One region of the Viridibacillus sp. FSL E2-0187 genome, then DNA from elsewhere that is predicted to be linked to it. Evidence: riboswitches for the same ligand, from Rfam matches in the RefSeq annotation. Region 1 holds a riboswitch; each other region holds the start of a gene.
What was found. A riboswitch is a leader RNA that binds a small molecule or an ion and turns the genes downstream of it on or off. The one in region 1 is predicted to bind cobalamin.

Region 1 (2,195 bases):
TAACGAATAATAATTATTTAGATTGTTTTTCCAATAACATGATAATCCTATCCAATTTTTCATTTAGTTCGTTAGATTCATTCTTTGGTGTTGTATTTATAATGATTCTTCTAACAAATAGCATAAAAGAAATCGTACCTAATAAAATTAAAGCAATGACAACAAAAAGTATAAGCATATCTCCAAAATTAGCCATCTAATGCCTCCTTTATTAATACTATTAATATAGTATTATTTTCTATTTTAACATGTTTATTAGGAGTCATGGTGGTCATAAAATGATAGAGTAAATCCAATTTTGAGATTAAGATATATACATTCCTTTTTTGATTTATGTAATTATTTGATGTGAAATGGATAAAATATCAAAAATAAATCATTATTTAATAGATTAATTTTTAATATTATGATAAATTGATAGTAAGTGAATATTGTATGCCAGAATTAGGTGTAGTACATACATAAAAGGGAATTCGGTGAAATACCGAAGCTGTATCCGCAACTGTAAATGCTGATGAAATAAGGGAATACCACTGTTTTATACGGGAAGGTCCTTAAAGTAAATTGATGCATAAGCCAGGAGACCTATCTAATTCAAAGCGTATATCTACTCTTCGGAATAAAGTGAGATTACGGCAAAACAATCTATATTAGACAATACTGTTGTCCTATATTTCTTTGTATTTATGCTATTTCTCTATGGAGAAATAGCTTTTTTCATTGTTAAGAACTTTTAAATTTCATCAATAAGTGAAAGTTATATAGTCGATTAGCATGAAAAAGCCGAATTCCGAATCCAATAAACCTTAATAAAATCGGAGGAATTCAAATGTTGAAACGTTCATTCAGTATGATGCTAGCTTTTGTTATGCTACTTTCATTACTATCGCCGTTTACTGCTCAAGCTGAAAGTATTACTGTAGTAAACAATGACAATGCATCTCAAACAACATCACCACAAGTAATCAAAGAAAAACTAGTGAACTCACTAGAAAAGGCAAAACAATATTATATTACTAACAACCAAACTATTAGTTCTAGGGTAAATAGTTCACACAGTGGCTACTGGTCATTATCCGCAATGTATGCATTAGGTATGGATATTAAAAACTACAAATGGGCAGAGGGCTCAGAAGTTACAAACGAAAAATCTTATTGGGTGAAACCTAAAACGGCTGCTTCAAGTACTTCAAATGAAGATGCAGGTACTATTATAGGCGCCTATATTCTAGGGTTAGATCCAACAAACCTTGGACAACGCAACATTGTTGAAGATTTACAAAACAAACAAAAAGCTGATGGTAGCTTTTTTACTGCATACGGTGAATCTTGGGCATCAATAGCGCTAGGATTAGCAAATGCAGATTATGATAAAGCCAAACATTTAGAAGTGATTTTAAAGAAACAAAATAATTCAGGATTATTCTCTGGATTTGGTTCATCTGATGATTTAGATGTAACAGGTTGGAATTTAACTGCATTAACGTTATTAAATAATGCTGATAAGACCAATGAAACAATTAACGAGTCAATTAAAAAAGCAGTAGATGGTATTCATGCAAAATATCAAAAAGATGGTTTTGTAGATAATACAAACTCAATGGCAAGTATTATTATGGGACTAGCTACAGCTGGAGAAGATTTAACAGCTAACAAATGGAGCTATGAAAAAGACGGTAAAAAAGTTAACATCCTTGAAAAAATGATTGATGATTATCAATTAGAAGACGGTTCATTTAAATGGATGATTAGAGACACTAAAACAAACTTAATGGCTACTGAACAAGTAATCATTGCGTTAGAAGACGCATTGAATGGAAAATCAACATTTGCAAGATTAGCAGCTGGTGAAATACCAGATACAAATCCACCAGTGGAAAATCCAGATACTGAGGGCCCAACTGAACTTACAGTGGGAACAATTTCAAACAAAACAACTTCCGTAACAGGAACAACAGAAGCCAATGCAACAGTTTCAATTTACAATGGAACTAAATTACTTGCATCAACGAAAGCTAACAGTAAAGGAACTTTCACGTTAAAGATTCCTGCGCAAAAGGCGAATGTGAACTTAGTAGTAAAAACTACTGATGAAACTGGCAATGCTGGTGTAACAAAAACAATAACTGTATTAGATAAAATTGGACCAACAAAACTTACAGTAGGAACAATTTCAAACAAAACAACTACTGTAA
Region 2 (2,195 bases), 550 kb from region 1:
GATTTCATCATATATCTACATCGATCAAATAATGCCAAGTGTATTAGGTATGCATACGGTTACGTTGCCTATTATCTTATCTTTAGTAGCATTTGTTGTAGTAAGTCTTGTTACGAAGGACAAAGTTAAGAATGAGACCTCAATTATTTAATAAAAAACACCAAACTTTCAATTACAAAGTTTGGTGTTTTTTATATGGAAAAATAGGATAAAAATTTTCGTTAGAATAATTGACAGATAACTCAAACTGTTATATATTAATAAAAAATAATAAATTTGTTATATAACAGGAGGTTTCACATGGAAATGTATAGAGAAGGTTATGAAACGTATTGTCTTGCTTGTGAAAATTATGGTATGGAGTCAATGAATTTTTATCTTTATGTGAAAAACTTAACAGTAGAACAGTTAAACGCATTCAATCAACATACGAAGGGAAGCGATGATTACGAAGTCTGATGCCATAGCAATTTTATAAAAACCCTACCCGTTGCTCAAAACAGGTAGGGTTTTGTCATGTTTCTGTTAAATTAAGAGAAAAAAGTCTGAATTTTATTACAATACAAAAATCTAATTTACAATCTAAAACTTTTATGAAATACTTTAGATTAATAGACAATTAAATATTTCTTATAAGAGTGCTTATGTTCATCATAAGCTAAAAGGGAAATCGGTGTAAATCCGATGCAGCCCCGCTACTGTAAGTGTGGATGAAATTGTTGCGAACCACTGGTGCATGTTTAATGCGCTGGGAAGGAACAAGAGTAAATAGATACACAAGCCAGGAGACCTGCTTTTATAATGTAGTTTCAATCTTCGAGGGGGAGATTTGGAGCATCGAAGGCCTTTTTGTATATAACTGTACATTTTTTTGGCATTTCGCCGTCCAAATTCTCTTTACATTGCGTAAAGGGATATTTTTTTGCCCTTATATATATGTTCATCCTTTTGAAGCAAAAACTACAAATAATTCACAAAAAGATATGGGGGATTTCAACATGTACACAAGTAAATGGGTAAGAAAATGGGTAGCACCAATCGGCATGGCAAGTTTATTAGCCTTTTCACAACTACCGGGACAATTGTCAACAGTAAACGCTGCAGAAAATACTTCAGCGACAGTTCAAGTACCAGCGAAAGATGTCAGTTATAAAAACGTTCTAAATTCAACAGCGGCATTTTTACTACAACAAGTGCCTAACCCGTCATTTGGTGATGAAGACTATGTAACAGATTTCGCTCGTGCTAGCGTACCAGTTCCATCTAAATACTATGAAACTTACTATAACAACCTTGTTAAAGAGGTTAAAAGTAAAGATGGTAAAATTTCTGAAGACGTTGGTAAATATTCAAAAGTCATTATTGCATTAACAGCAATCAACAAAGATCCACGTAATGTGGGAGGTTATGATTTAGTTAAATCTATGTATGATACATATTTGGCTACTGAAGAAGCGAAAAAATTAACTAATGGGAATAAATTTCATTTCTTAAACGCTATTGATACGAAAAATTATGATTTATCAAATGAAGCGAAATACGCTGAGATTACAAGAACGAAATTGGTAAATGATTTAGTAAAAGATCAATTTGAAGATGGATCATTTGCATGGTCTCTAGATTATGGGTCTGATAAAGATTCAACGTCAATGACGGCTACTGCTTTAGCACCTTATACAAAGGATGACAAAGTAAAAGCAGCAGTTGAAAAAGCAAATGATTATTTAGGTAAAGAACTAGGTGAACAAGGCGGCTTCTACTCAGAGTGGGCAAAAGGTGACAGTCCTGAAACGGTATCTCAATTCATCATCAATTTAACTTCTAATCAAACAAATCCAAAGACGGATCCACGTTTCATTAAAGGTGATGGTAACTGGGCTGTTTCTAACCTAGTAAATTTTGTAGATAGTGCTACGGGTGGGTTAAAGAGTGGTTTATCACTTAAAATTCCAAACTTAATGTCTTCAGATCAAGGATTACGTGCACTTGCTGCATATAATCGTCTAGAAAACGACAAAAACCGTATTTATGATATGTCAGATGCTGCAGAATCTATTAAATTCTACGCAGTAGATATTGCTGCACCGGTAGTGGAGTCTGTTGGTGATAGCGCAACTGTTGTTAAAGGAAAAGCTACTGCAAATGCTACAGTTTATATTTACAATAACAATAATTTATTAAATAAAGCTAAAGCT
Region 3 (2,195 bases), 480 kb from region 1:
CCTCTTGTTAGACCAACAAAATAACCGATAAAACCAGCACCAATGGCTGCTTGAAGGCAGAATAATAGACTTTCAATTTCACCACTTGGTGGCTCCCAAATACTTGAGAACCAAGGCTCATATGAAGCATTTATTTCACCAATGGCAGCTTCAGCTTCACCATCAGCTCCTCCAAATTCAGCCCCTTTTTGAATGAAAAGAGGGAAGATTGCAAGAATGACAACGATTGAGATTAATATTAGATTTTTTTTCATCGTTGTTCAGCTCCTTTCGAGAAGACGTGCAGCGCTTTTAACTCAGCTACGTTGTATTTTTTTAAGAAATTCATAATGACTACAGTTAAAATACCTTCAGAAATAGCTAAAGGAATTTGCGTTAATGCAAAAATACTACTGAATTTCGTGAAAGAAGCAAAGAATCCACCGACTTCAGAAGGGAATGCAAGTGCTAATTGAATAGAAGTGACTAGGTAAGTGCCAAGATCACCTAAAGTTGCAGCCAAAAATACAGCAATTGCAAAAGATAAGCCTGCTTTAGAAGCCCCTTTGTATACACCGTAAGCAATTAGAGGACCAACGACTGCCATTGAAAAGGCATTTGCACCAAGTGTTGTTAAGCCACCGTGAGCTAAAAGCAATGATTGAAATAAAAGAACAATAAAACCTACAATACTCATTGCAAATGGACCGAATAAAACAGTTCCTAAACCTACACCAGTAGGGTGAGAACAACTACCTGTTACAGATGGAATTTTAAGTGCAGATAAAACAAAAGCAAAAGCCCCAGATAAGCCAAGCATCATTTTAGTATCTGGATTTTCCTTAATTGTTTTACGTATTGATCGGAATCCAAGAATCAAAAATGGAATTGTTACTGCCCACCAAAAGATAGCCCATTCAACAGGTAAGAACCCCTCCATAATATGCATGGCAAATGCTTGTTTTGGAACAATCATGACAAATGCTAAAAAGTATATCATTTTCCAGTTAACTATTGATTTTAACTTATTCATATTATTCTCCCTTTTGTTTATGTATTTTTACTAGATATACATTTATATATAAATAACACCTCCTATGAAATACCTCTCAGGGTAGGGCGTACAGCGATTTTTTGAATAAAAAAGCACCTCTTTCATAGAAAGAAGTGCGTGAAGGAAAAGTCATCAAAAAATAAGACTTACTCACTTTCACACCCATCCTCGTAGGTTGAAACAGTTCCTCACTTTATGGCAGGTCTCCTGGCTTAGAATCATCATTTTGCTACAGCCTTCCCGTCATTTGACAGTGACATTATGTAGCAAAACTCCTCAACACAGTGGCGGGACCGCGTCGGATTAACACCGACTTCCCTTTTAAGTTAAAAGCTAATTTAACACCATAAAGTTTATTGAATTGTTTGATTTCAGAATATAGTGTATCATGAGAATTTTCTTTCTACTATATTTTTTTATAGAATTTTCAAAAATATTGAAATTAAGTAGTAAGGTAGATATAACCTTTCTGAACGACATTATATAGGTGAAAATGCAAGTTCTAAATTATGTCAAGATAATATTCATAAAAAAATCTATTTGAATCTAGTAAAATTTAGTATATGATAGTTACAGATTTAGAATTTACTGAATAATACAATTGAATATCAAATTTAAAAGTGCCGACATGTTTGGTTTATTGAGCATGTTGGATAATAGGGAAATCGGTTAGAATCCGATGCAGCCCCCGCTACTGTAACGCTGATGAAATGATAATACTCACTGGTGAAATACTGGGAAGAGATCAAAGTAAAGTGACGCGTAAGCCAGGAAACCTGCTTTTATAATTATGAACGATACTTTTCGGAGGGAAAGGTGAAGGCTACAGTGGATGACGCTTGTTTTTTTTGGTGTGTTGTCTGAATAATCTAGTTTTTAAACCTTAATTCTTTGAATTAAGGTTTTTTTATTTGCAAAATTGATGACTAGTTGCCAATTCACCTTATTTCCATAGACTTTTCTTAAAAAATGATGAACACCATATGGGAGGATCACTATGACAACTTGGAATTTAGAAAGTATGAAAAGTCATTTGCTTATTTGCAATGGCAGTAGTTGTTTGAAGAAAGGCGGGGAAGAGGTAACGCTGGCAGTGAGAGATGAGATTACTAGGCTTGGGATTGACGAGCAAATACATACTACTCGAACTCGCTGTAATGGT
Region 4 (2,195 bases), 690 kb from region 1:
GCTTTTATTATTATATTGATAAAAAAATATATTAAACCTTATTTTAAATTACGCAGTTTGTAGTGAAAAATAAAGTAAGAGCGTTCATACAACACAAGTGCTGCTTAAATTAACTAATTCAAAGAAAATATTACTCCAAAAAGAATATATTAATGAACTTATAAATTGCTCTTACTTCAACGCAGGAGGTAGATAGATGAGGCTTATATTAGAACTGATTCGTATAATTTTTATTTTTTTACTTTTAGGTGGTATTATGGGAAGCATTGTAAAGCAAATTTACTCACAATTTGATATCAATGTAGATAATACTACTGGTGGTTGGTTAGTAGGGATTTCTATTCTTATGCTATTATTTGTCTTGTATCGTAATAAACTTCAGTTTTCAGGATTCTATAAGGCCAAGAATCAAGTGAAATTACCAAAAATAATGAGCTATACGTGTACTATTTTTGCTATTTCAATGCTATTTATAGCTCCATTTTTCGCATAAAATAATGCTTCATTTATCAATCAGCTGTTAAAAACTACACTAAAATATTTCTATAAAGTCGTTTGAAAATCTAAGTTTAACAACAATAACGTCTTATTACGGAGAAGTTAATACGGATTTGCAATTATCGGCTACGCTGAACTAAACATGTATTGCCGGAGTGAGACGGATTTAAGCATTTTGTTACGCGAATTGTTCAGCTGATAATATTGAATAATCTCACTTTGAGAAATTCCCAATTCTAGATTTACTTTTTATTTGAAGAATGGTACACTTAGTTCTGTTGAATAACAATATATTGTGTTCGTTTTATTAAGGTACTACTATATGTAGTTTAAAAGGGAAGTTCGGTACAATACCGACGCTGTCCCCGCAACTGTTAAGCTGACGATGATTAAAGCCACTGTGCATTCGCATGGGAAGGGGATCAAAGAATGAAGCAAAGCCAGGAGACCTGCCTATATGAAACAAATCAATCATTTCTTCGGGGAATAAGAAGTGGGAACGTAAACATTCTTATGTATTTTTAACGTTCCCATCTTAGGCTGTCTCTCTTAGAGATAGCCTTTTTATATAATGAAAAGAGGTATATATATGAAACTTTATACGAAAACAATCTGTCCTAAATGTCTTTGGGTAAAATCTGAATTACAACGTGCAGGACTTGAGCCAGAAATTGTGAACATTGATCACGATGAACAAGCAAAGCAAACAATTATTGATGCAGGCTTTTTAAGCGTGCCTGTTCTTGAATATAACGAAACATTTATAGGAGATGTAACGGAGATTGTTTCTCAAATTGAGCTGATTGCACAATGATTGTTTATGCAAGTCGTACTGGCAATGTCCGAAATATAGTCTCCAAACTAAAGGTAGAATCAATTGAAATCTCTGAGGGATTATTATTGAGCGAGCCTTATCTATTAATTACATATACTGACGGTTTAGGTGATATCCCTGTAAAAGTGACTCGTTTTTTAGAAGAAAACAAGGAATTGTGTAAGGGAGTAGTTGTCAGTGGCAACAGTAACTTCGGACATGCGGTATTTGGAGGTGCTGGTGAGAAAATCGCAGCAACTTATCATGTTCCCTTAGTGCGTAAGCTAGATTTAAGGGGATATCAAGCTGATTATGAAGCAATACAAACGTTTTATGAAACGAGGGTGATGGGATGAAAACATATTTAAAACTTAATAATGATGTACTGAATAGTTATAGCACAACTGGTCAATTAGAGTTAGAAAAAGATCGTGAAGCAACGCGCCGTTACTTTTTAGAATATGTAAATGTGCGTTTACGTTACTTTATTGATATCGAAGAAAAAATTCGCTATTTAGTCGATGAAGGTTACTATGAGAAAGAATTTATCGATATGTATGATATGGAATTTATTAAACAGCTGTACAAAAAAGCATATGATTATAATTTCCGTTTCCCATCCTTCATGAGTGCAAGTAAGTTTTACGATAGCTATGCAATGAAAAGTCGTGACGGGGAAGAAATTTTAGAAAAATATGAGGACCGTATTGTCATTATTGCTTTGTATTTAGCACAAGGTGACACTACACTAGCAGAACGTTCCGTCGAAGCTATGATGGAAGCATATCAACCTGCAACGCCAACAGCATTAAATAGTGGGAAGAAAGCACGTGGCGAATTAGTTAGCTGTTTTAAACTATCTATGGATGACTCCATGAATAGT

Region 2: another riboswitch for cobalamin. It lies ahead of MHH85_RS09555 (Ig-like domain-containing protein); the one in region 1 lies ahead of MHH85_RS12360 (Ig-like domain-containing protein).
Region 3: another riboswitch for cobalamin. It lies ahead of MHH85_RS09895 (energy-coupling factor ABC transporter permease); the one in region 1 lies ahead of MHH85_RS12360 (Ig-like domain-containing protein).
Region 4: another riboswitch for cobalamin. It lies ahead of MHH85_RS08825 (glutaredoxin family protein); the one in region 1 lies ahead of MHH85_RS12360 (Ig-like domain-containing protein).

The regions. Positions count from the first base shown of each region.
Region 1 is NZ_JBBOVG010000001.1:2,521,810-2,524,004, reverse strand. Features, by position in the region: gene MHH85_RS12365 (DUF4083 domain-containing protein) at 14-196, opposite strand; cobalamin riboswitch at 430-607, shown strand; gene MHH85_RS12360 (Ig-like domain-containing protein) at 830-2,195, shown strand, end outside.
Region 2 is NZ_JBBOVG010000001.1:1,975,450-1,977,644, reverse strand. Features, by position in the region: gene panF (sodium/pantothenate symporter) at 1-151, shown strand, start outside; gene MHH85_RS09560 (transcriptional regulator) at 301-459, shown strand; cobalamin riboswitch at 620-812, shown strand; gene MHH85_RS09555 (Ig-like domain-containing protein) at 999-2,195, shown strand, end outside.
Region 3 is NZ_JBBOVG010000001.1:2,042,478-2,044,672, reverse strand. Features, by position in the region: gene MHH85_RS09900 (energy-coupling factor ABC transporter substrate-binding protein) at 1-254, opposite strand, end outside; gene MHH85_RS09895 (energy-coupling factor ABC transporter permease) at 251-1,012, opposite strand; cobalamin riboswitch at 1,214-1,397, opposite strand; cobalamin riboswitch at 1,641-1,831, shown strand; gene MHH85_RS09890 ((2Fe-2S) ferredoxin domain-containing protein) at 2,031-2,195, shown strand, end outside.
Region 4 is NZ_JBBOVG010000001.1:1,829,474-1,831,668, forward strand. Features, by position in the region: gene MHH85_RS08820 (hypothetical protein) at 197-493, shown strand; cobalamin riboswitch at 792-969, shown strand; gene MHH85_RS08825 (glutaredoxin family protein) at 1,088-1,312, shown strand; gene nrdI (class Ib ribonucleoside-diphosphate reductase assembly flavoprotein NrdI) at 1,309-1,668, shown strand; gene nrdE (class 1b ribonucleoside-diphosphate reductase subunit alpha) at 1,665-2,195, shown strand, end outside.